Regions from separate parts of the Mesorhizobium sp. M0618 genome, predicted to be linked through region 2. Evidence: predicted binding sites of a transcription regulator. Region 2 holds the regulator's gene; each other region holds the start of a gene.
What was found. The regulator PhoB, encoded in region 2, activates phosphate uptake and scavenging genes when phosphate is short. The targets are predictions, from matches to a motif close to TGTCATNNANCTGTCAT.
Positions count from the first base shown of each region.

Region 1 (6,248 bases), on a different contig from region 2:
CAAGCGCAAGCGGCATTCCCGTGTGTCCCACGTGACGATCGGGGAGCAGCAACGGCGGAAGTTGTGGTTTCCGGGAACCACGTCTTAACCACACTAGAAGGTTGTGTGGAGTTGAAGCTCAGCCGTCAACGGTCGATTCATCATGGAAGGCGCAAAAGCCCGGACGACCGCACAAAAGCGGCAAGCATTTCCGGGGGTAAGGATGCTTCTCGACAAATTCTGGCGCTCGAAGAGCGGCAATTTCACGCTTGTGCTGGCACTGGGCTTGCCGGTGATCCTGACGGCTGTCGCTTTCGCAACCGATGTCTCGACCCTTATGCGGGCCAAGAGCAATTTGCAGAACGCTCTCGATTCGGCAAACCTTGCTTCCTCGCACCTTGGCGATCTCGACATCACCCGCAATGACGCTTTCAACCGCTATTTCCAGGCCAACATCGTCGGTCATGGCGAGCTCGGCAATGCGCAGGCGACGTTGACTGTCGACAAGGGCGTCAACTTCGTCAAGACAAAGGCGGTTGCCTCGGCGGACGTCAATCTCAACTTCGCCTTCCTGTTCGGCGACAGCAAGCGCATCGTCGTCGATGCCTCGGCGGTCGAATCGAACAACCAGCTCGAAGTCGTGCTGGTGCTGGACAACACCGGCTCGATGGCCGGCGCGCGTATGACGGCGTTGAGGACGGCGACAAAATCGTTGCTCGACACGCTCGAAGCGGCGAAATCGCCGACGCGCAAGATCCGCGCCTCGCTGGTTCCTTTCGTAACCGCTGTCAACGTCAATGGCGACGGCTTCGATCCGTCCTGGATCGACATGGACGGCAAGTCCTCGACCAACGGCGTCAATTTTCCCGTCATCGACGGCAAGCGACCGAACCACATGGCGCTTTTCAAACAGCTCAAGAAGACCGGATGGACCGATGCCGGATGGAATGGCACCGGATGGAAGGGTTGTGTCGAGGCGCGGCCAGGCGCTTACAATATCTCCGACACGCCACCCGACACGGCCAAGCCCGACACGCTGTTCGTGCCGTACTTTGCGCCGGACGATCCCGAAGACGCCCAAAAGCCGTCTGGCGCCTATGGCAATTCGGACAAATACTACAACAACTCCTACCTCAACGATGTCAGCGACAAAACCAGGCTTGCCCAGTCGGGCATCAACATTCTGGGCATCGATCTCAGCAACCTGCTCGGCAACCTCATCGACCTTTTGTCACCCGATGACAGGGCTGCCAGGGAAAAGATCGCCAAATATGTTGCGCCCGCCAAGGAACTCATCACCGAGACCGGCTCTCCCATCACTATCGGCCCGAACCGTGCGTGTCCGACCCCGGTGGTCGCCCTGACCGACGATTTCGACAAGCTGCGCAAGGCAGCCAGTCAGATGACCGAGTGGAACGGTTCGGGCACCAATGTCTCCGAGGGCCTGTCATGGGGTATGCGGGTGCTGTCGCCCGCCGCGCCCTACACCGATGGAGCGCCGTGGAAGACGCCCGGCATCAGCAAGATCGTGCTGTTGCTCACCGACGGTGAGAACGTCGTCTATGGCGCCAGCCAACAGCCGACGAAGTCTGACTACACATCATATGGCTATCTGGCCGGCGGTCGTTTCGGATCGGATAACCAGACGACGGCGGCACGCAACGTCGATGGCTGGACCAAAAGCGTCTGCACCCAATTGAAGGACCAGGGCGTGCAGATCTACACCATGGTGCTGCAGTCCGACACCGCAGCCAACCGTGCGCTTTACAGCGCCTGCGCCTCTGATCCGAGCGGCTATTATGCAGTCAACGATCCGACCAAATTGCCGGACGTCTTCCAGCAGATTGCCAACAAGTTCTCAAAGCTGCAATTGACGAACTAAAGGCGGTCTCAACTCGTATGGGCGACAATCTTGTCGACCGTTTCGGGGAAGAAGTCGGGCGCCGCATTGCGTTTGCCGAACATCATATCGTACTGCAAAAGGCGGAAATCGCGGATCGCCGGGTCGATCTCTTTCTGCCGCGCCCAGTCGGGCGTGGCCTCGCCAGCCGGCGTCAGCAACAGGTTGCGGTCGACGACGCGGTAGCGTTCGCTCATCTCGCCCAGGAAGCCGGTGTAGTAGGGATGAGTGATACCGGCCGTCTTCAGGATATGATAGGGCAGGAAGGCCGGGCTGACGGCGCCCACGTCTTCAGCCGGCCCGGTGCGGTTCGACCAGATGACCAGCGGCGTCTCGTGGTGTTCGAGGGCGGCCTCGGGCGACGCTTCCTTGCGCGGCGCGACATTGTCCTTCATGAAGCCGGTTTCGACATAGACCGGCCCCAGCGGCGGCAGATGGTCTCCGAAGAAGGCGATCACGGTGGGGCGGGAGCGTTTCTTCGCCCATTCGACGAGGCGTTCAAGACCGCGATCCGCATCGGCTGAACCCTCGGCGTAGCTGAGCAGCGATTCGCGCGCCCACTGGCTGATCGGCGCCTGCACCGTATGCGTCGGATTGTAATAGCGGTTCGGCTCGTAGGGGCCGTGGTTTTGCAGGCTGACGGCAAAGAAGAACACCGGCTCGTCGCTGGCGTCGGCCTCGCTGATGATCTCGTCGGTCATCGCGGCGTCTGATGCCAACGGCCCGCGCTTTTGCATGGGCGGCAGCGTCTCTTCCGATTTGAAGTCGTTGAAGCCGAAATCGGCATAGACCGCGCCACGGTTCCAGAACCAGTTGGTGCCGGGATGGATGGCGCGCGCCCGGTAACCCTGGCTCTTGAGGAAGGTTGCGAGCGAAGGCGTCGGCGTGCGCACATATTGCTGATAGGGGATGCTGCCGGCCGGCAGGAACGCGTTGGAAAAGCCGGTCAGGGCCTCGAACTCGATGTTGGCGGTCATGCCGCCGAATTCGGGCGAGAACATCGAGCCCGAGCGCAGCGCCCGCACGTTGGGGATCGGATCGGGCGTGATGGTGACCCCGGGCAGCTTGGTCGGATCCCAGAAGGACTCGCTCATGACGATGATGATGTCGGGCTTCTCGGCCGGCATCGAGGCGGTTACATCAGGCCTGCCGATCGCTGCGATTGCCTTGTCGGAATAGCCGGGCGGCGCCGAGACATGCGCCATCGGCACATTGAGCGCGAAGGCCAGCGCAAAGCCGTTGGAGGCATAGTTTTCCTTCTGGTCCCACATGATCGGGATGATCTGCAGCCGGTCCCTGGTCCAGGAGAAGGTGGCGTAGTCCATGATCGAAACGAAGAAGGCGAGTAGCGGCACTGCCAGGGTCAGCCGGGCAAGGCGTCCCTTGCGGCTGAGCGCCGGAACCTTGCGGCGCCACAGCCGCCAGCCATAGACGAGCAGCGACAGGCCGGCGACGATGCCGGCGACCATGGCGAGCGCGGTCATCGGCCGGTCGCGCACCAGGAGTGGCAGCAGCGCGAAGATCTGGCGGGCATAGAGGAAATCGGTCGGATAGAGCGGATCGCCGAGATAGTGCGACTTCTGGTGACCGACGAAAGCAAGGGAAAGCGTCAGCGGCGCAACGATCATCAGGCTCTGATGGCTGCGGCCGAGCACCGCATCGAGGCCGATCAGGATCAGCGCAAACACGACAATCGTGGTCCAGCCCGGCTTGAGTGGCTGCAGGAAGAAGGAGACTGTACCGGCGAAGTCGCCGCGTACGATCAGTTCGATGGCAAACACCAGGACGGCAGCGATCGCCAGGCTGATCAGCCCATAGCGCACGACCGGCCATCTCCTGCCCGGCAGGTAGCCGGTGGAGGGGTCGTCTTCCAGGAACTGTGGCGCGGCCTTGCCGGCGCGTTTCGAACTCTTTGCCACTTTAACTTCCCCACCCAGCGACAAACACGTCACTCGATTGTCATAGAATTGTCACGCAAAGCTAGCGCCTGTGGCCAAAATAAGAAGAGCCAGCAAACGAATCGTGAGCGGTTTTCATCAGGAGTGATCGCCAAAAAGCCTTTCGGAACAGGCACTCGGCGGACAAAGTTGCCGCCGGGCAGGGTCGAACCGGGCTTGACTTGGCGGCCTGCCTTGCGTCACACGCAAGAAAAACTCGTCTACCAGGCAAGCAAAACCAACCCTTGGGAGCCTCGCATGGCCGTTGCATTCACCTTTCCTGGACAAGGCAGCCAGGCTGTCGGCATGGGCAAGGATCTCGCCGACGCCTTTCCGGAGGCGCGCCGGATCTTCCAGGAAGTCGATGACGCGCTCGGCGAAAACCTGTCGAAGCTGATCTGGGAAGGGCCGGAAGAGACGTTGACGCTGACCGCCAACGCGCAACCGGCGCTGATGGCGGTGTCGCTGGGCGCGATCCGGGCGCTGGAATCGCGTGGTTTCTCGCTGCAAGGCAAGGTCGCCTATGTCGCCGGCCATTCGCTGGGCGAATATTCGGCACTCGCGGCCGCGGGCTTCGTTTCGGTTGCCGATGCCGCCCGGCTGCTGCGTATACGTGGCAACGCCATGCAGGCGGCGGTGCCGGCCGGCGAGGGCGCGATGGCGGCGATCATCGGACTGGAACAGGCCGATGTCGAAGCCGCTTGCGCGGAAGCCGCCAAAGGCTCTGTCTGCCAGATCGCCAACGACAATGGCGGCGGCCAACTGGTCATTTCCGGCGCCAAGGCCGCGGTCGAACTGGCGGCAAAACTGTGCACGGAAAAGGGCGCCAAGCGCGCTCTGATGCTGCAGGTGTCCGCGCCCTTCCATTCGGCGCTGATGGCGCCGGCCGCGAACGTCATGCGCGAAGCCCTGGCCAGTGTGACAAAGAGCGTCCCAGTCGTCCCAGTCGTCTCCAACGTGTCGGTGACGCCGTCGAGCGATCTGGATGAGATCGCGCGGCGTCTGGTTGAGCAGGTGACCGGCCGCGTGCGCTGGCGCGAGACGGTGGAGTGGTTTGGCGCGAACGGCGCCACCACGCTTTACGAAATTGGCGCCGGCAAGGTGCTTTCAGGATTGGCGCGGCGCATCAATCGCGACATCGCCACCGCGTCGGTCGGCTCCGCGGCTGAGGTCGAGACGGCGCTGGCAGCGCTTGCATAAAGCGCCATTTGATCCCATCCCTGTTAAAGGGTGCTCTCTTCTCAATCAGGAGACGAAAATGTTCGAATTGACTGGCCGCAAGGCGCTCGTCACCGGTGCATCCGGGGGCATCGGCGAGGCAATCGCCAGGGTGCTGCATGCGCAAGGCGCGATCGTCGGCCTGCACGGCACCCGCGTCGAGAAACTTGAAGCGCTGGCCACCGAGCTTGGCGACCGGGTCAAGCTGTTCCCGGCCAATCTGTCGAACCGCGACGAGGTCAAGGCGCTCGGCCAGAAGGCGGAGGCCGATCTCGAAGGCGTCGACATCCTGGTCAACAACGCCGGCATCACCAAGGACGGGCTGTTCGTGCGGATGTCGGATGCCGACTGGGACACCGTGCTCGAAGTCAATCTGACCGCCGTGTTCAGGCTGACCCGCGAACTCACCCATCCGATGATGCGCCGCCGCCACGGCCGCATCATCAACATCACCTCGGTCGTTGGCGTCACCGGCAATCCCGGCCAGACCAACTACTGCGCCTCCAAGGCCGGCATGATCGGCTTTTCCAAGTCGCTGGCGCAGGAGATCGCCACCCGCAACATCACCGTCAACTGCGTCGCCCCGGGCTTCATCGAATCGGCGATGACCGGCAAGCTCAACGACAAGCAGAAAGAGGCGATCATGGCGGCGATCCCGACGCGCCGTATGGGCACCAGCGTTGAAGTCGCGTCCGCCGTCGCCTATCTCGCCTCCAACGAAGCCGCCTACGTCACCGGCCAGACCATGCATGTAAATGGCGGCATGGCGATGATTTGAACGAGGTCCGGCAGCAACGCTGCCGGGTTGTGAAAAGAGACCATTTCGGCTTGGACCTCAGCCGATTTTCGTGTAATGCGGCCCGCAACCCGGCGGTTCGGGCAAAAACCGGTCCGTAGCCGTTGCGTTTCCGGCAGTACCATCTTTCAGCTTGATTAGCGGCATTCTGCCCGCTAACGAAGACAGACAAACAAAAGACGAGGATGCCCAAATGAGTGACACCGCAGAGCGCGTCAAGAAGATCGTCATCGAGCACCTTGGCGTCGATGCCGACAAAGTGACGGAGCAGGCGAGCTTCATCGATGATCTGGGCGCCGACAGCCTTGACACGGTCGAACTCGTCATGGCGTTCGAAGAAGAATTCGGCGTCGAGATTCCCGACGACGCAGCCGAGACCATCCTCACCGTCGGCGATGCGGTGAAGTACATCGACAAG
Region 1 is NZ_JAMYQH010000051.1:9,225-15,472, forward strand. It holds gene NKJ04_RS32210 (pilus assembly protein TadG-related protein) at 203-1,861, shown strand; gene NKJ04_RS32215 (LTA synthase family protein) at 1,870-3,822, opposite strand; gene fabD (ACP S-malonyltransferase) at 4,075-5,016, shown strand; gene fabG (3-oxoacyl-[acyl-carrier-protein] reductase) at 5,075-5,812, shown strand; gene NKJ04_RS32230 (acyl carrier protein) at 6,024-6,248, shown strand, end outside.
Region 1: NKJ04_RS32215 (LTA synthase family protein) is a predicted target of PhoB. The motif match lies at 3,837-3,853, and genes of this name have one in related genera.

Region 2 (6,248 bases):
GCCTCCAAGATGCAGATGGTGTTCCAGCACATCCTGCCGCTTGCCGCGCCCGGCATCCTCACCGGCACCATCATCGGTCTGGCGCGTGCGCTCGGCGAAACCGCGCCTCTGCTGCTGATCGGCATGGTCGCCTTCGTCGCCGATCCACCGACGACGCCTTTCGATCCGGCCACCGCGCTGCCGGTGCAGATCTATATGTGGGCGAACGAGGCCGAACGCGCCTTCGTCGAGCGTATGTCCGGCGCCATCATCATCCTGCTCGTCTTCCTCATGGCCATGAACATCACCGCGATCGTGCTTCGGCGTCGGTTCGAGCGGCGCTGGTAGAAAAAAGGCATCTTGGTATGAACATCATGACCGAACAGTCCCTTGAAAACGCAGTGGGCGACAAGATGAAGTCGAACGAAGTAATCAAAATGCGCGGCGACAAGGTCGGCGTGTTCTATGGCGAGAAGCAGGCGCTGTTCGACGTCGATCTCGACGTCCGCCTGAACCAGGTGACGGCGCTGATCGGCCCCTCCGGCTGCGGCAAGTCCACCTTCCTGCGCTGCCTCAACCGCATGAACGACACCATCGATTCAGCACGGGTAACCGGCAAGATAACGCTCGACGAAGAAGACATCTACGACAAGAACATCGATGTCGTCGAACTCAGGGCGCGCGTCGGCATGGTGTTCCAGAAACCCAATCCGTTCCCCAAATCGATCTACGAGAACGTTGCCTATGGTCCGCGCATCCACGGATTGGCCAAGCGCAAGGCCGACATGGACCAGATCGTAGAGTCGAGCCTGAAGAAGGCGGCGATCTGGAACGAGGTCAAGGACCGTTTGCAAGAACCTGGCACGGGTCTTTCCGGTGGCCAGCAGCAGCGTCTGTGCATTGCACGCGCCATCGCCGTGTCACCCGAGGTGATCCTGATGGACGAACCGTGTTCGGCGCTCGACCCGATCGCCACCGCTCGCGTCGAGGAACTGATCGACGAACTGCGTCAGAACTATACCATCGTCATCGTCACCCATTCGATGCAGCAGGCAGCGCGCGTGTCGCAGCGCACCGCGATGTTCCATCTAGGCTATCTGGTCGAGGAGGGCGCCACCGACAAGATGTTCACCACCCCCGACGACAAACGCACCCAGGACTACATCACCGGCCGGTTCGGCTGAGCTCAGGCATACGAGGGACGAAGATCATGGGTGAACATACCGTCGCATCTTTCGATGAGGATCTGGAGCAGATCAGCCAGCTGATCCGCGACATGGGCGATCTCGCCCGCTCGATGGTCAGTGGCTCGACCAGGGCTTTGCTCAATTCGGACAATGCGCTGGCGCAGCGCGTGGTTTCCGATGATGCCATCATGGATGCACGCCAGCGCGAGCTGGACGATCGCGCCATCACGCTGATCGCCAAGCGCCAGCCAATGGCCAACGATCTGCGTGCGGTGGTCGGTTCGATCCGCATGGCCGGCGACCTTGAGCGCATCGGCGACCTTGCCAAGAACATCGCCAAGCGCGTCGGCACTGTCGGGCTGAGTGTCACGCCGCACGACCTTTCGCATTCGATCGACGCGATGGCGCAACTGGTGCTGATCCAGGTGCAGGGGGTCGTCGACGAGTACGCCGCCGCCGACCCGGCAGCGCTTGCCACGCTCAGAAACAATGACGAACGCATCGACGTCAAATACACCTCGGTGTTCCGCGAGCTGCTGACCTACATGATGGAAGATCCCCGCAACATCACGGCGTGCACGCACCTGTTGTTCTGCGCCAAGAACCTCGAGCGGATCGGCGACCACGTGACCAACATCGCCGAAAATGCCTACTATGTTTTGACCGGCACGCAGCTGCCAGCCAATCGTCCGAAGCAGGACGAGACGGCAATGTCCGCGCCAGCGGCATAACAGGGGTGACCAGCCGATGATCGCACCACGCATCATGGTGGTGGAGGATGAGGAGCCGCTAGGCGTGCTGCTCCGCTACAATCTTGAATCCGAAGGTTACCAGGTCGAGGTGGTGACGCGCGGCGACGAGGCCGAAATCCGGCTGCAGGAGAACGTTCCCGACCTTCTCGTGCTCGACTGGATGGTGCCGGCGGTTTCCGGCATCGAACTCTGCCGGCGCCTGCGAATGCGCCCAGAGACCGAGCGGCTGCCGATCATCATGCTGACCGCGCGAGGCGAGGAAAGCGACCGCGTGCGCGGCCTGTCGACCGGCGCCGACGACTATCTGGTCAAGCCGTTCTCGACGCCGGAGTTCATGGCCAGGGTCAAGGCGCTGCTGCGCCGGGCCAAGCCGGAAGTGCTGTCCAGCGTGCTAAAGGTCGGCGACATCGTGCTCGATCGCGAGTCGCACCGGGTCTATCGCAAGAAGAGCGAGATCCGGCTCGGGCCGACCGAATTCCGCCTGCTCGAATTCATGATGCGCCACCCCGGCCGCGTGTTCTCGCGCAGCCAGCTGCTCGACAATGTCTGGGGCGAGACGATTTACATCGACGAACGCACTGTCGACGTGCACGTCGGCCGGCTGCGCAAGGCGGTCAACAACGGCCGCATGCCTGATGTCATCCGCACCATCCGTGGGGCGGGTTACGCGATCAGGGAAGACTAGGTGGCTGTTCCGTCCCGATAGATCGTGACCGGGAAAACTCGATTAGCACGTGGTCGCCAACAGCCGCGAAGAGTGGAATGTTGCACTCGTCTCATCGATGGGGAGCGAGCACGTGACGCTTTGGCCCAAATGCGGTCATTCGAAACCTGATGAGGATGACCGCTCTTGGCGGTACGTCGCCATCTTGCCCGCAGACTCCGACCAGAAAGCCATGCAAGAATAAATTTGAGTTAACTTAGATATACGTTCGTTAAACGACGTGTGTTCTGCATAAATATACGATTTTACTAAATTGCTTCAATTTACATTGAGCCATCACCTCCTTATTCATTATCCGCCTTCCGATTATTGCGGTCTCGGATCGAATGACGATTCCGTGGAACGATCTCGTTCCTTGCAGCGTTGCTTTGGGAGCGGTCGCCGGACCTTTGACCAGGTCGGACACCATGAGGAAGGATTTCTGATGAGCACGGTCTTAAACGCCAAAGGCATCCCTCTTGCCTACACCGGCGCTTCCACTCATTGGTTCTCGGCCACCGGGTCTGGACCGGAACTGCATGGCACCTCCGGCAACGACTCCTTCTGGGGAGACACCGGCGTCACTGTCACGATCCACGGTGGCGCCGGCGACGACTACTATCATCTCTATTCCACCAACAACAAGGTGGTCGAGGATCCTGGGGCAGGGATCGACACGATCGACACATGGATGAGCTACAAGCTCCCTGACAATTTCGAGAACCTCGTCGTTACCGGCACCAACCGATTTGCGTTCGGAAATGCGTTGGACAACATCATCAAGGGCGGGTCAGGTCACCAGACGCTGGATGGCGGCAAGGGAAATGATGTCCTGATCGGCGGCGATGGCGCCGATACTTTCGCCATCTCCAAAGGTAATGGAAGCGATCTTATCTTCGATTTCGGTGCGACCGATGCGCTCCGCCTTAACGGCTACGATTTCACTTCGTTCGATGCCGTCCGTTCACAGATGGTCCAAGTGGAATCGAACGTGATGCTGAACCTCGGATCCGACGAAATCCTGGTGTTCAAGAATACGACCATCGACAAGCTGCAGCCCACCCAGTTCGAACTTCCGATAGACAAGTCCGCAATGACGCTGTCCTTCTCCGACGATTTCAACACGCTGAGCCTTCGGGACGGGCAGGACGGCACCTGGAATTCCAATTTCTGGTGGGGAGCGCCGAACGGCAGCACGTTGAGCAGCAATGGTGAGTTGCAGTGGTATATCGACGCCAATTATGGCCCGACGAGTTCGGTCCATCCGTTCAGCGTTGAGAACGGCGTCCTCACCATCACCGCCGCGCAGGCGCCGGAGGACATCAAGCCTCTGATCAACAACTACGAATACACCTCGGGGATCCTGACGACCCACGACACCTTCTCGCAAACCTACGGCTATTTCGAAATGCGGGCGGATCTTCCTGAAACAGCCGGAGCCTGGCCGGCGTTCTGGCTGCTTCCGGAGGACGGATCGTGGCCGCCGGAGCTGGACGTTGTCGAAACGCGCGGCCAGGACCCGAACACGCTCTACATGACGGCGCATTCCAATGAGACGGGAGCGCACACGAAGGTTTCGTCAACGGTGAACGTTGCGGATACCGACGGTTTCCACACCTATGGCCTGCTCTGGACGAAGGATGAGCTTGTCTGGACCTACGATGGTGTAAAGGTCGCTCAAGCAGCGACGCCGGCCGACATGCACGATCCCATGTATATGCTGGCCAATCTCGCGGTGGGCGGCATTGCCGGCCAGCCTCCTGACCATCTGGCTACGCCAGCGGAGATGAAGATCGACTACATCCGCGCCTATACGCTGGACGACCTGCAGCACCACCCCTTGGACATCGCCGGCGACCATTCGGTCTAAGCGACGCCCTTATGTTGGGGCCATGAGCCGTTAGGAGCGCGGGAATGATTGCACGGTCTGATCTGCGGGCAGTCTTGAGGCGCGCCATCGCCGATGTCGGTGTTTTTTCGTTCCTCATCAACATCCTGCTATTGGTGATCCCCCTTTATCTGTTGCAGGTCTATGACCGCGTCCTGCCTTCCTCCAGCGTCGAGACGCTTCTTTACCTCTCTGCTATCGCGGTTCTCGCACTCGCCTTTCTCGGTCTCCTCGATGCGGTCCGCTCCGTTTACACGCAGCGCGTTGCAGCCATTGTCGACAACAGACTGGGCGCGAGGACATTCGCCGTCTCGCTGGAGGCTAAGTACGCCGGGGGAGCAGCCCTGTCTCCACTGCGCGACCTTGGCTCGGTATGCGCCTTCATCAGGTCACGCGGCGCGGCGGTCTTGTTCGACCTGCCGTTTGCTCCGTTCTTCCTCGCCCTGCTGTACCTCATCCACCCTTTGCTGTTCTGGCTTACGCTGGCGGGATCTGGGCTGTTGCTTGCGATGGTCCTGGCAAATCAGTTTGCCATCGGCAAGAATGATGCCTTGTCGGCGGAACGCTCGGCTGTTGCCAGCCTGTCGGAGCAGGCCTTTGCCCGGAATGCGGAGACGCTGCGCGCCATGGGCATGATCCAAAACGCCGCGCGAGTGTGGGGAAGGCACGTGGCGGAGGCGCTAGTCCTGCATGACCGTTCGTCGATGGCCAACGCGATTTTCAGTGGAACGTCGCGAGCCGTACGCATGATGCTTCAGCTAGCAATACTGGGTGTCGGAGCATGGCTCGTGCTGCAAGGGAAGATGACGGCCGGCATGATCTTCGCGTCTTCCCTGGTGTCGTCCCGTGCGCTGCAGCCGCTCGACCAACTGATCGGGTCATGGCGGCAGATCGTCGACGCCAGACGATCGTGGAAGCGTTTGGACAAGGCGCTTTCCGCCTATCCGGCACATGCGCAAAAACTGACCTTGCCGGACCCGTCCGGCGAAATTGTCGTGCAGGGCCTCATCTTTGTCGCGCCGAACGCCACGCCAGGCACCGAACCCATCATCAAGAGACTGAACTTCCGCATCGGCGCAGGCGAAGCGGTGGCGATAATAGGTCCGAGCGGAGCCGGCAAGTCCACCCTGGCAAGATTGCTTGTCGGTGCGATTCAGGCAACCAGCGGCTGCGTCAGGATTGACGGCGCCGATCTCAGAACCTGGGACGAGAAGCAGCTTGGCCGGCATATCGGATATCTCGCTCAGGAGGTGGAGCTCTTTCCCGGATCGATCGCGGAAAATGTCGCCCGCTTTGAACCCGATGCGAATGACGCCTCTATCGTCGAGGCAGCAAAGAATGCCCGGGCGCATGAGCTGATACTGGAGCAGCGAGACGGCTATCAGACCAGAATAGGTTCGTCGGACAGAACACTGTCGGGCGGCGAACGCCAAAGGATCGGGCTGGCGCGCGCTTTTTACGGCAATCCGCATGTTCTCGTTCTGGATGAGCCCAGTACCCATCTCGACGGCAGCGGCGAAGCCGCGCTCGAAGAAGTGCTTGCCGCCGCGAAAGCGGCGGGCGTTACGACAATCGTGATAACGCACCGCCCTTCGGTCGCCGCAGCCTGCGACCGCGTGATGCTTCTACGCAGCGGAGTGATCGAAGCCTTCGGTCCAAGCGGCGACGTGATGCGGCAGCCGATCGCCGGCATCGGCCTTGCCCCACAGCGCAGCATGGCGGTGACAGGGTCTTTTGCA
Region 2 is NZ_JAMYQH010000022.1:77,509-83,756, forward strand. It holds gene pstA (phosphate ABC transporter permease PstA) at 1-327, shown strand, start outside; gene pstB (phosphate ABC transporter ATP-binding protein PstB) at 345-1,163, shown strand; gene phoU (phosphate signaling complex protein PhoU) at 1,190-1,897, shown strand; gene phoB (phosphate regulon transcriptional regulator PhoB) at 1,914-2,603, shown strand; gene eglC (endo-1,3-1,4-beta-glycanase EglC) at 3,067-4,491, shown strand; gene NKJ04_RS22440 (type I secretion system permease/ATPase) at 4,566-6,248, shown strand, end outside.

Region 3 (6,248 bases), on a different contig from region 2:
CCTGATCATCCGAGAAGATCGGCTGCGGCAGGAACGGATTCTTCAGCGAATGGTAATTGGGCCGGCGGCTGCTTTCGCTGCCTGCCTCGCCCGTGCGTCCACGCCGGCGCTCGCGCCTGCTGTCCCGTGCCGCGTCATCGACCATGGTGTATTCTCCTCATTGCCGCATCGCCTTGCCCTCGGGATCGTAGGGCGAGGCCGCGATGACGCGTGCCGGCCGCTCGACGCCTACAATGTGCACCGAAAGCGCCGTCCCCTCCTCGGCAAAATCGTCGTCCACCAACGCCAGTGCGACGCTCTTGCCGATCGTGTAACCAAATCCGCCCGAGGTGACGAAACCGACGCGCCGACTGTCATGCCAGACTGGCTCGAAACCGCTGGCATCGGCATCAATAGCGTCGATCTCCAGCGTCACGATCCGCTGCGAGGCACCGGCGTCGCGCTCCTTCAACGCCGCTTCGCGGCCGATGAAGTCGCTCTTGCCGAAAGCGATGAACCGGTCGAGACCGGTCTGGCCCGGCGTGTAGCCTTGCGTGAATTCGCGCGACCAGATGCCAAAGCTCTTCTCCAGCCGCAGCGCATTGAGCGCATAGTAGCCGATTTCGGCAAGGCCCAGATCCTCGCCAGCGCCCAGCAGCGTGTCGCGCAGAGTGGCATGCATGGTCACGGGGCAACTGATTTCGAAGCCGAGTTCGCCTGATATCGACAGCCGCGCAACACGTGCCTGCACCATGCCGATATCAAATGCGCCGCAGGCCATGAACGGCAGCGCTGCGCCGGAAACATCCTGATGCGTCGTTCGCTCCAGTATTTTGCGCGCGTTCGGCCCCGTCAGCAGAAAGCCGCTCATCGTGTCGGAGAGGTCGTCGACGGTGACGCCTTCAGCCGCATGGCTCTCGAACCAGCGCATGTGGAATTCCCGGAGATAGTAGGAGCCCATCAGCCAATAGCTGCCGCCGCCCCAGTTGAAGACGGTGAGGTCGCCCTTCAGCCGTCCGTCATGACCGAGCATCGGCGCCAGGCCGGCCCGCCCCGGCTTCGGCAGCCTGCAGGCGAGCAGCCGGTCGAGCCAGGCTTCCGCACTTGGCCCCGCCACCGCATAGCGCGAATAGGCCGAGATATCGACGAGACCGGCGGCGCGCCGCACCTGCAGCGCCTCGTCGCCGACGATGTCGAAGGCGTTGGAGCGCCGCAGCGTCGTGTTCTCGGCAAATCCCATCGGCGCGAAATAGGCCGGGATTTCCAGCCCCCACGACGCTGTCCATTCGCATCCCGCGGCCGTCATGCCGTCATAGGCGCCGGGGCGTTTCAGCGGCCGGCCGGCGGGCAGCCGCTCATTGGGAAAGGTCATGACGAAGCGGCGCGAATAGAACTGGCGTGTCGTCTGCTTGAGATATTCCCGGTTGGCGGCGAAGGCGCCGTAGCGGGCAATGTCCATGCCAAAGATGTCGGCCTGCGGTTCGCCGAAAATCATCCATTCGGCCAGCGACTTGCCGACGCCGCCGCCCTGGCTGAAACCGGCCATGACGCCGCAGGCGACCCAGTAATTCTTCAGCCCGCGCACCGGCCCGACAATCGGATTGCCGTCCGGCGTGAAGGTGAAGGCGCCGTTGACCCATTTGCGGATGCCGGCCGTCGCCAAGCAAGGGAAGCGCTCATGCGCCTTGGCGAGTTCCGGGCTGATGCGATCGATGTCTTCCGGGATCAGTTCGATGCCGTAGTCCCATGGCGCGCCATCCATTTTCCAGTGCTTCGGGTTCTGCTCGTAAACGCCCAGCAGCACGCCCTTGCGCTCCTGCCGGAGATACGAAAAGCCGTCGAGATCGACGGCGATGCCGATTTCCTTGTCCAGCGCCGCGATCTCGGGAATGTCCTCAGTGATGAAATAATGGTGCTCCATCGGCGTCACCGGCAGGTCGACGCCGGCCATGCGACCGAGCTGCTTTGCCCACAGCCCGCCGGCATTGACGACATGCTCGGCGATGATGGTGCCCTGCTCCGTGACGACATCCCAGCGACCGTCGGCGCGCGGCTTCAACTCGACCACCCGGTTGCGCAGTATGATGTCGGCGCCGCGCTTTTTTGCAGCGCCGGCATAGGCGTGCGTCGTACCGTACGGGTCGAGATGGCCTTCGTTGGAATCATGCAGACCGCCAAGCACGCCGGAGACGTCGACGATCGGGCAGATCGCCTTGATCTCGTCGGGCGTGACGAGGCGCGCGGTCTCGATGCCTACCGACTGGAACACCGCCCAAGCTGATTTCAGCCACTCCCAGCGCGCGGGATCGCTGGCGATGTTGACGCCGCCCGTCATGTGCAGGCCGATATCCCAGCCGGATTCGGCCTCGATCTCCCGGTAGAGATTGATGGTGTAGTCCTGCAGCGCCGCCACGTTGGGATCCGCGTTGAGCGCATGGAAGCCCGCCGCCGCGTGCCACGTCGAACCGGCCGTCAGTTCGGCGCGCTCGATCAGCGCCACATCGCTCCAGCCGAACCGCGTCAAATGGTAGAGCACCGAGGCTCCCACCACGCCACCCCCGATGACGACTGCGCGGTAGTGCGACTTCAAGGCTTCCCCTCCACGGTTGGTCCGAAGGCCGGACTATATACCCACTAGACATAAGTGTCCAGGACCAGCGCGCGCGGCTTTTTTTGCCGGTCTGAGACTGACGGAATGATCTTCCGCCAGGCGCACGTTTCTATCGGCACGTGAAGAAGACCGCCGGCATGCACTGCGCGCTGTCACGCAAGCATCATGTTCGCGCCGTAGACCGCGTTTCGGGGAGGCCTGCGCGGCATCATCGATGTCGCGCCTCTTTCAGTTTTTTCGTCCCGCGGCACATCCGGCACAAAGAGGATTATCCATGAAACACCTGTATCGAACCGCGTCGCTCGGCGTCGCGCTGGCCTTGTTCACCGCCTTGACGCCGGCCCTCGCCGACAGCACCGCGACCGTCGGCGGCACGAGCTTTGTCAACAAAGGGCTGGTCGGCGTCGGTCGCATCCCGGCCGCTCAGCGCGACAAGTTCGGCGAGACGTTTGGTTCGGGCTCCGGCATGTCGATCGACACATCAGGCTGGACGCATGAGGCCGCTGGCTACAAAGGTTCGCTCTGGCTGCTGCCGGATCGCGGCTACAATGTCGTCGGTACCACCGACTACCGGCCGCGCCTCAACACCATCGGCATCGAGTTTACCCCGGTGGCACCAGATGCGGCACCTGCTGCCGGCCAGCGGCAGACCGGCGTCAAGGCAACGCTCGCCGACACCATGCTTCTTACCGACGACAAGGGGGCTGATGCCACAGGCCTCGATCCGCTCAACGGCGTGCGCGCGGCAAGCGGCGACATGCCGATCCTGCCGCAAGCCGACAATGGCAAGCTGGCGCTCGACAACGAGGCGATCGTGCGGCTGCCCGATGGTTCGATGTTCATCTCCGACGAATACGGCCCGAACATCTATCGGTTTTCCGCCGACGGGCATCTGCTGTCGGCAACCCAGCCACCGGCCGCCCTCGTGCCGATGCGCCACGGCACGCCGAACTTCGCCTCGGACAATCCGGGACCCGGTGCCGCCGAGCCCGATCCGAAGGATCCCGAAACCGGCCGCCAGAACAACCAAGGCCTCGAAGGCATGGCAATGACGCCAGACGGCAAGTTCCTGATCGCCGTGCTGCAGTCGGCGCCCCGGCAGGACGGCGGCGATTCGCCCGCCACGCGCCAGAACACCCGCGCCCTGGTCTACGACGCATCCGACCTCGGCCATCTCAAGCTGGCGCATGAGTATGTCGTGCCGCTGCCGGTGTTCAAGGATGCCAAGGGCAAGACCAAGGTCGCCGCGCAGAGCGAGATCGTGGCACTGTCGGATCAGACCTTCCTGATGCTGGCGCGCGACAGCGGCAACGGCCAGGGGCTGAAGGGCGACACCTCGCTTGTGCGCCAGATCTTCGTCGTCGACGTCTCGGCCGCGACCGACATCGCCGGCGGCGCCTTCGACGCCGCTGACAAGCCGGTCGCCCCCAAGGGCGTCGTCGACCCATCGGTGACACCGGCCAAGCTGACGCCATTCATCGACATCAACGACAGTGCCGAGCTCGGCCGCTTCGGCCTGCACAATGGCGCGCCCAACGACCAGGATAACCTGTCCGAGAAGTGGGAGGCGATGTCAGTGGTCAGCGTTCTGGATCCGAAGCTGCCCGACGACTACTTCCTGTTCGTCGCCAACGACAACGACTTCCTCGCCCAGGACGGTTTTCAGGTCGGCGCGCCCTACAAGGCCGAAGACGGCGCCAATGTCGACACCATGTTCCTGGTCTATCAGGTCACGCTGCCGGGTCTGACCAAGAAGTAACCACCACTGCCCGGGCGGGCGCGCTTGGCGCGTCCGCTGGGGCTCGCGGCTGGGCATGAACGGGGCAGCGGCCTTTCAACCGTGCGGCGCGTTCGCAAGGGTGCATCTCGGTCCCGCCTGCGATATCATCGTGGACTGGATCCAAATCACCATCCGCCGAGCTGCCCGCCATGGACGAAAAAATGCCCGCGCGCCGGCGCACCGGCGACCTGACCAGCGGCCCGATCCCGCGCACGCTTCTGCTGTTCGCCCTGCCGGTGCTCGGCTCCAACGTGCTGCAGTCGCTCAACGGTTCGATCAACGCCGTCTGGGTCGGCCGTTTCCTCGGCGAATCGGCGCTGACCGCCACCTCCAACGCCAACCTCGTCCTGTTCCTGATCCTCGGCACTGTGTTCGGCATCGGCATGGCGGCCACCATCCTGGTGGCCCAGTCGGTCGGTGCCCGCGACCTGCCCGAGGCGCGCCGCATCGTCGGCACCAGCGCGACGTTCTTCTTCCTCGTCTCGGTTGTCTTCGCGGTCTGCGGCTGGATCTGGGTCGACGCCATTCTCAACACGCTCGGCACACCGGCCGATGCCTTGCCGCTGGCGCGCTCCTATCTGCGCATCATCTTCGTCGCCGTGCCGATGATGAACCTTCTGTCCTTCGTCATGACCGTGCTGCGCGGTGCCGGCGATTCACGCACGCCCTTCTTCTTCATGGCGCTGGCCGTCGCCCTCGACATCGTGCTCAACCCATTGCTCATCGCCGGCATCGGGCCGTTTCCCGAGCTCGGTATCGCAGGCTCCGCCACGTCGACGCTGATCGGCCAGACGGTAAGCGTGATCGCCATCCTGATCGTGCTCTATGTGCGCAAGCATCCGCTGCGGCTGGCCGGCGCCAACCTCGCTCTGCTGCGGCCCGATCCCACCTTGCTTCGCATCGTCGTCTTCAAGGGCGTGCCGATGGGTCTGCAGATGATTGTCATCTCGGCGGCTGCATTGACAGTGATGGGCATGGTCAACTCCAACGGCTCGCAGGTCGCCGCCGCTTACGGCATCGCCGCCCAGCTGTGGACCTATATCCAGATGCCGGCGCTCGCCATCGGCGCCGCGGTGTCCTCGATGGCGGCGCAAAATGTCGGCGCCGGGCGCTGGGACCGGATCGGCCGCATCGCCGCCTCCGGTGTAGGCTTCAACCTGGTCCTGACCGGCGCGCTGGTTGCCGTGCTGTCGGTTTTCGACCGTTCGGTGCTGAGCCTGTTCCTGAGCAGCGACAGCGCGGCGATCGACATCGCCGTCCACATCAACAATGTCGCCTCGTGGTCGTTCATTCTGTTCGGCATAACCATCGTGCTGTTTGCCACCGTAAGAGCCACGGGTGCCGTGATGCCGCCGCTGATCATCCTGGTCATTTCGGTGCTGATCGTGCGCACCGGCTTTGCCTATTTCATGCGTGGCGTGATCGGCGAGGAAGCGCTGTGGTGGAGTTTCCCGGCCGGTTCAATCAGCTCGCTTATACTGGCCGCTGCCTACTACCGTTTCGGCCGCTGGCGCACCACGCACATGATCGAGAACAGGCCGGCCGCCGGCGAGCCGCCGGACACCGGTCTTGGCGTGCCGCGCGGACGCGCGCATCTTTCGCCTGAAACACCGAACGGCTGAAGCCAACCCGGTTCCGCTGGACAGCTCCAGGGCTCAACGCCCGTGTTGTTTCAGCTCAAAAGCCAGTGCCACCAACGCAAACGCCACGATCACGCCGGCGAATGCCAGGCTGGCGGCTATAGGACTTGCATAGGTCGAAACGATGCCGATGCCGATGACGGGCAAGGCGTTGCCGACAAAGCAGCAGATGAAGAAGCTGGACACCACTTCGGCGCGACGAGCCTTCGGCGCGATCTCGTTCACCACTTGCAGCCCG
Region 3 is NZ_JAMYQH010000006.1:135,697-141,944, forward strand. It holds gene NKJ04_RS09215 (trimethylamine methyltransferase family protein) at 1-145, opposite strand, end outside; gene NKJ04_RS09220 (GcvT family protein) at 158-2,569, opposite strand; gene NKJ04_RS09225 (esterase-like activity of phytase family protein) at 2,865-4,349, shown strand; gene NKJ04_RS09230 (MATE family efflux transporter) at 4,520-5,992, shown strand; gene NKJ04_RS09235 (MFS transporter) at 6,026-6,248, opposite strand, start outside.
Region 3: NKJ04_RS09225 (esterase-like activity of phytase family protein) is a predicted target of PhoB. The motif match lies at 2,741-2,757, and genes of this name have one in related genera.